DNA from 3 places in the Stenotrophomonas sp. PS02300 genome. Region 1 is predicted to be linked to each of the others. Evidence: predicted binding sites of a transcription regulator. Region 1 holds the regulator's gene; each other region holds the start of a gene.

What was found. The regulator FliA, encoded in region 1, starts transcription of late flagellar genes. The targets are predictions, from matches to a motif close to TAAAGTTTNNCNNNCNNNGGCCGATAA.
Region 2: QMX79_RS07605 (methyl-accepting chemotaxis protein) is a predicted target of FliA. The motif match lies at 1,015-1,041, and genes of this name have one in related genera.
Region 3: QMX79_RS18740 (STAS domain-containing protein) is a predicted target of FliA. The motif match lies at 1,027-1,053, and genes of this name have one in related genera.

Annotation. Positions count from the first base shown of each region.
Region 1 is NZ_JASCOP010000075.1:4,057-6,242, reverse strand. It holds gene QMX79_RS13665 (AAA family ATPase) at 1-15, shown strand, start outside; gene QMX79_RS13660 (MinD/ParA family protein) at 2-889, shown strand; gene QMX79_RS13655 (RNA polymerase sigma factor FliA) at 886-1,632, shown strand; gene cheY (chemotaxis response regulator CheY) at 1,649-2,041, shown strand; gene QMX79_RS13645 (protein phosphatase CheZ) at 2,041-2,186, shown strand, end outside.
Region 2 is NZ_JASCOP010000027.1:28,766-30,951, reverse strand. It holds gene QMX79_RS07605 (methyl-accepting chemotaxis protein) at 1-893, opposite strand, end outside; gene QMX79_RS07600 (SulP family inorganic anion transporter) at 1,062-2,186, opposite strand, start outside.
Region 3 is NZ_JASCOP010000157.1:4,158-6,343, reverse strand. It holds gene QMX79_RS18745 (chemotaxis protein CheW) at 1-969, shown strand, start outside; gene QMX79_RS18740 (STAS domain-containing protein) at 1,084-1,392, shown strand; gene QMX79_RS18735 (response regulator) at 1,389-1,754, shown strand; gene QMX79_RS18730 (chemotaxis protein CheA) at 1,803-2,186, shown strand, end outside.

The DNA.
Region 1 (2,186 bases):
CATGCCGTCGCGTGAGTATGAAAACCTGACCAGGACCTTCCCGTTGTCGGCCACCCGCAGCCAGCCGCTGGGCCCGGTCCGCACCATCGCCGTCACCGGCGGCAAGGGCGGCGTGGGCAAGACCAACGTGTCGGCCAACCTGGCCGTGGCGCTGGCCGACATGGGCAAGCGCACGCTGCTGCTGGATGCCGACCTGGGCCTGGCCAACATCGATGTGATCCTGGGCCTGCAGCCCAAGCTGACCCTGGCCGACCTGGTCGCCGGGCGCTGCACGCTGGATGAAGTGATCCTGGAAGGCCCCGGCGGCGTGCTGGTGGTGCCGGCCGCGTCCGGCCGCCGCCACATGGCCGAACTGCAGCCGGCCGAACACGTGGGCCTGGTCAACGTGTTCTCCGAACTGGAACGCGACCTCGACTTCATGGTGGTCGACACCGCTGCCGGCATCACCGACGGCGTGCTCACCTTCTGCCAGGCCGCCCAGGACACCGTGGTGGTGGTCTGCGACGAGCCGGCCTCGATCACCGACGCCTATGCCCTGATCAAGGTGCTCTCGCGCGAACGTGGCGTGGACCGCATCCAGGTGGTGGCCAACATGGTGCGCGACCCCAACGAAGGCCGCGTGCTGTATGAAAAGCTCAGCCGGGTCTGCGACAAGTTCCTGGCCGATGTCTCGCTGAACTACCTGGGCTGCGTGCCGCAGGACGACTGGCTGCGCCTGTCGGTGCAGCGCCAGCAGCCGGTGGTGAAGGCCTACCCGTCCAGCCCGTCGGCGCAGGCGATCGCCGAGATCGCCCGCCGCACCGCGCGCTGGCAGGCCCCGACCGAGCCGCGCGGCGGCGTTGAATTCTTCCTGGAACGCATCCTCAAGCAACGCGGGGTGACCGCATGAAAGGCGCCGCACAATACAAAGAGGTGCAGCGCGCCGCAGCCAACGAGTGCATTGCCCAGCACTCGGACCTGGTCCGGCGCATCGCCCACCACCTGGCCGCACGCCTGCCGGCCAGCGTAGAAGTCGACGACCTGATCCAGGCCGGCATGATGGGCCTGATCGAGGCCTCGCGCAGCTACGACGCCGACCAGGGCGCCTCGTTCGAAACCTATGCCTCGATCCGCATCCGCGGCTCGATGATCGACGAGATCCGCCGGGGCGACTGGGTGCCGCGTTCGGTGCACCGCCGTGCCCGTGACGCCGCCTCTACCATCCGCCGCCTGGAGCAGAGCACCGGCCGCGCCGCCAGCGCCACCGAAGTGGCCGCCGCGATGGACATGCCGCTGCCCGATTACCTGCGCCTGATGGAAGACGCCGCGCGTGGCCAGGTGCTGAGCCTGGAATCGCGGATCGAAGACCAGGGCGAGCTGGATACCGTCGCCCAGGGCGGCCCGACCCCGCAGCAGGTGCTGGAGCGCGGCGAGTTCGGCCGCGAACTGGGCAACGCGATCGGCCTGCTGCCCGAACGCGAACAGCTGGTGCTGTCGCTGTACTACGAGCAGGAACTGAACCTGAAAGAGATCGGCGCGGTGCTCGGCGTCAGCGAGTCGCGCGTCTGCCAGATCCATGGCCAGGCAGTGCTGCGCCTGCGTGGCCGACTGAAGATCTTCGAGGCGGCCGACGCCGGCCTCGAGAACACTTGATACCGAGGAAAGTGCTTTGAACAAGAACATGCGTATCCTGATCGTCGACGACTTCTCGACCATGCGTCGTATCGTCAAGAACCTGCTGGGCGATCTGGGCTTCACCAATACGGCCGAAGCCGAGGACGGGCATGCCGCGCTGGCCCTGCTGCAGAGCCAGCCGTTCGATTTCGTGGTCACCGACTGGAACATGCCGGTCATGACCGGTATCGACCTGCTCAAGGCGATCCGCGCCGACGCCAAGCTCAAGACCCTGCCGGTCCTGATGGTCACCGCAGAAGCCAAGCGCGAGCAGATCATCGAAGCCGCCCAGTCCGGCGTGAACGGCTACATCATCAAGCCGTTCACGGCTGCGACCCTGGAAGAGAAGCTCGGCAAGATCTTCGAGCGCCTGGCGGCGAGTGCCTGATGGAAACCCTTCGCGACAAATCGGCGCTGGTGCAGCGCCTGCAGGATGCCCTGGCCGCGCTGGAAAGCGGTGACGAAGCCGGTTGGCGCCGGGAAATCGACGCCCTGGCCGCGCTGCGCACCCAGCCGATGATGGCCGGGCTGAA
Region 2 (2,186 bases), on a different contig from region 1:
CCGCCGATGCGCAGCGGCACATACGCCTTCACGTTGCCTGCCGCATCCGGGGTGAAGGCCTCGAAACGCTGGTCACGAGCCACGGCTGCAAGGACCTGCGCAGTGACGGCATCGTCGCGGCGCTGGCCGATCTGCTTGGCATCCTGCGCGGCCAGCACGATGCCGCCGGGCGAAATCAGTTCGACGTGGCCCTGCTCCATCGGGCGCAACGCCGCCAGACGCTCCTGCAGTGCAGCCAGGCCGACGTCCACGGTCACCGCGCCCAGGAACTGGCTGTTGTCGAGCACCGGGGTCGACAGCGTGGTCATCAGCACCTGCTTGCCGCCGATCTCATAACGGTACGGCTCGCTCACGGCCTGCCGCTTGAGCTCACGCGGGCGCAGGTACCAGTCGCCATCGCCGGGGACGTCATAGCCCTTGAGTACATCCTGCACCGGCGCGCCGTCCTGCCAGGCCCAATAGCTCATGAAGCGACCGGTGGCGTCGTGGGCCTCGGCATCGACGAAGTCGGCGTCCCTGCCATCGAAGGCCTGCGGTTCCCACAGCGTGCCCATGCCCACCCATTCCGGGTGCGACTGCAGCTGCTGCTGCAGCACCTGTGCGGCGGTCGCGCGTGACAGGCCGCCGGCGCGGTGCTGCACCACCAGGCTGTCGGCCAATGCCTGGCTGGTGGAAAACGCGGCCGCCAGGTCGGCACCGACCCGGCGCGATTCGGCCTCGGCCTGGCTTTCCATGGTCCGCCGCGAGGATTCGAGCAGTGCCTGGCTGGCTTCGCGGTAACTGAGGGCGGCGGTCACGCCGAAGCAGAGCATGGCGATCAGCGCGGTACCCAGCATCAGCCGGTTGGCGATGCTGCCGGGGCGCTTGGAAGCGGACGAGCGGGACGTGGACATGGGGGTGTTCCAGGCAGGAGTACAGAACAGCGCGCGCCCGCGGGCACCGCTACTACGTCACGCAGTCCATTGCGGCCCGTCCGGCACGGTGCAACGCACATGCAGGTCGGGTCATACGCTGGTAACGGCCCTGTGCTGGAGATGTTGAGCGCTGAATCCTGACCGGGTTCAGTGAGGCGGACGGCCACCCAGCCGCTCCACCAACGTCTGGCTGGCGGCGTTGAGTCCGATCACCTCGACCTGCGCCCCATGCCCGCGCAGTTTGCGGGTGACCCTGTCCAGTGCGCCAACCGCACTCAGGTCCCAGAAGTGGGCCTGGCTGAGGTCGATCAGCACCCGCGCCGGCACCTGCTGGAAATCAAAGCTCTCGCCGAACTGCCCCGCCGAAGCGAAGAACACCTGCCCGGTGGCCGTGTAGGTGCGCACCCCGTTGGCATCGGTGTGGTCGGTGACGACCAGCAGCCGACCCACCTTGCGCGCGAAGAACAGCGCCGACAGCAGCACCCCGGTCAGAACGCCCTTGGCCAGGTCGTGGGTAGCCACGGTCACCACCACGGTGGCCACCATCACCACCGAGGAGCTCATGGGGTGCACGCGGAACTCGGCAAAGGAACGCCAGTGGAAGGTCCCGATGCTGACCATGATCATCACCGCCACCAACGCGGCCATGGGGATCTGCCGCACCCACTCGTGCCCGTACACCACCAGCAGCAACAGCAGCACGCCTGCCACCAGGCAGGACAACCGGCCACGTCCGCCGGAAGACACATTGATGACCGACTGCCCGATCATCGCGCAGCCGCCCATGCCGCCGAACAGGCCGGCGGTGATGTTGGCCAGGCCCTGGCCGGCGCATTCGCGGTTGCGCTGGCTCGGGGTGTCGGTCATGTCCTCGACGATCTGCGCGGTCATCATCGACTCCAGCAGGCCCACCACCGCGAGGGTTGCCGAGACCGGCAGCAGCAGCGCCAGCGTGTCCCACGTCATCGGCACATCCGGGAACAGGAACGTGGGCAGGCTGTCGGGCAGTGCGCCCATGTCGCCCACGGTACGCACCTCCCAGTGCAGCCCGATCGACAGCGCGGTCAGCACCACGATGGCCACCAGCGGTGACGGCACCGCACGGGTCAACCGCGGCAACAGGTAGATGATGGCCAGCCCCGCCGCACACACCGCCCACACCTGCCACGAGCGCCCGATCAACTCGGGCATCTGCGCCAGGAAAATCAGGATGGCCAGTGCGTTGACGAAGCCGGTGATCACCGAACGCGACACGAACCGCATCAGCGCGCC
Region 3 (2,186 bases), on a different contig from region 1:
GAGTTGATGAACGATCCGGCACTGGGGCCCGTGGCGGAGGCTGCTCCTGCGGCTGCCGTGTTCGATACGCCCACCTCGCCGGGCGCGCCTGCCGCGCTGGCGCTGCTGGACGAACTGCTGAACGATCCGGCACTCGGCCCGGTGGTAGCGCCGGCGGCAGCGTTGCCGGCGTTCGAAACGCCAACGTCGCCCGGCGCACCGGCCCATCTGGCCCTGCTGGACGAACTGCTCAACGACCCGGCCCTGGGCCCGGTCGAGGTGGCCGCGACGCCGGACGCCTCGCGCCCCAGCTGGGACGATCTGCCGGCCGAAGCGCTCCACGACACCCTGCCGGTGGCCGTGGCCGCTCCTGTGCGCGCAGCGGTTCCGCCCGCTGCCCCCGCACCGGTCGCACGTGCTGCACCGCCGCCGACACCCGTGGCCGCACCGCGCCCGGCGCCTCCCGCTCCCGCTCCCGCCTCCTCCGGTCGCCCCAGCAGCTGGCAGGAACTGCAGGCACAGGCCCGCAACCCCGCCTCCAGCCCCCGTGGTGACCGCCGCGCCAGCGAGCGCACCTCGCGCTGGCTGCGCCTGCGCTGCGGCCCCCAGGCCTACGCACTGGAGCTCCTGAAGGTGCAGGAGGTGGTGCTGCCGGTACCGCTGCTGCCGCTGCGCGGCACTCCGTCGGCCATGCTGGGCATCATGAACCTGCGCGGCCAGGTGGTGCCGGTGATGGACCTGGGCATCCACCTGGGCACCGGCCCCGCCCGCGACGACGCCAACACCCGCATCGTGGTGCTGGAAGAGGACGGCGAGACCATGGGCCTGCGCGTATCGGCCGTGGAAGACGTGGCCAACCTCACCGATTCGCAGATCGAACCGCCCGACACCGCGCGCATCTGCCAGATCTCCAACGATCTGTTCCGTGGCGTGGCGCGGGTAACCGCCCAGCCGATGATCCTGCTGGATGCAACCCAACTGTTGAACTGACCCCCCGTAGAGCCACGCCCTGCGTGGCTACGGGATATCCGGCACCACGCACGGCCCTAAAGGTTTCCAGAAATACGCCGTTATAGACCTCGGAACCGTTTGTCCGGAGCAACGATGAGCACTGTGGCCCTGGGTGATGATCTCGGAATCGAGACCAGCACCGAGCTCAAAACACGCCTGGCCCCCTTGGTGGACCAGGGCGGCGACCTGACGCTGGATGCCAGCCAGGTGGGCCGTATCCATACCGCGTCGGTGCAGGTCCTGTGCGCGTTCGTCGAGGCCCGCCGCCAGGCCGGCCACCCGACCGCGTTCGACGGCTGCACGGCCACCTTCCGCGATGCCGCGCGCCTGCTCGGTGTCACCCAGGCCCTGGGCCTGGACGCAACCCATGACAACCTGAAATCTGTGGAGAACGCGGCATGAGCGCACGTATCTTGGTGGTGGACGATTCGGCGTCAATGCGCCAGATGGTTTCCTTCGCCCTCACCTCGGCCGGCTTTTCCGTCGAGGAAGCCGAGGACGGCGCCGTCGCACTGGGCCGGGCCAAGGGCCAGCGCTTCAACGCGGTGGTGACCGACGTGAACATGCCGAACATGGACGGCATCTCGCTGATCCGCGAGCTGCGCCAGCTGCCGGACTACAAGTTCACCCCGATGCTGATGCTCACCACCGAATCGGCCGCTGACAAGAAGTCCGAAGGCAAGGCGGCCGGTGCCACCGGCTGGCTGGTCAAGCCGTTCAACCCGGAACAGCTGGTCGCGACCGTCCAGAAAGTCCTGGGCTGATCCCCACCCGCCTTCCCCTCCCCCTTTGGTAACCGGACCCGAACGCCCATGAGCATGGACCTGCAACGCTTCCACGCCACCTTCTTCGAGGAAAGCCGCGAGGGCCTGGACGCGATGGAAGCGGGCCTGCTGGCACTTGAATCGGGCCAGCAGGATCCGGAAATCATCAACTCGGTGTTCCGCGCCGCGCACTCCATCAAGGGCGGCGCCGGCACCTTCGGCTTCGACGCCATCGCCGCGCTGACCCACGTGCTGGAAACGCTGCTGGACGAACTGCGCGCCGGCAAGCGAGCGCTGGAGCCGGCGGCCGTGGATGCCATGCTGTCCTCGGTGGACGTGCTGCGCGCCCTGCTGCGCGAAGCCGAACACGGCCAGCCGGCCGACCCGCAGGCCGTGGCCGCGGTCAAGGTACGCCTGGAAGCGGTGCTGTCC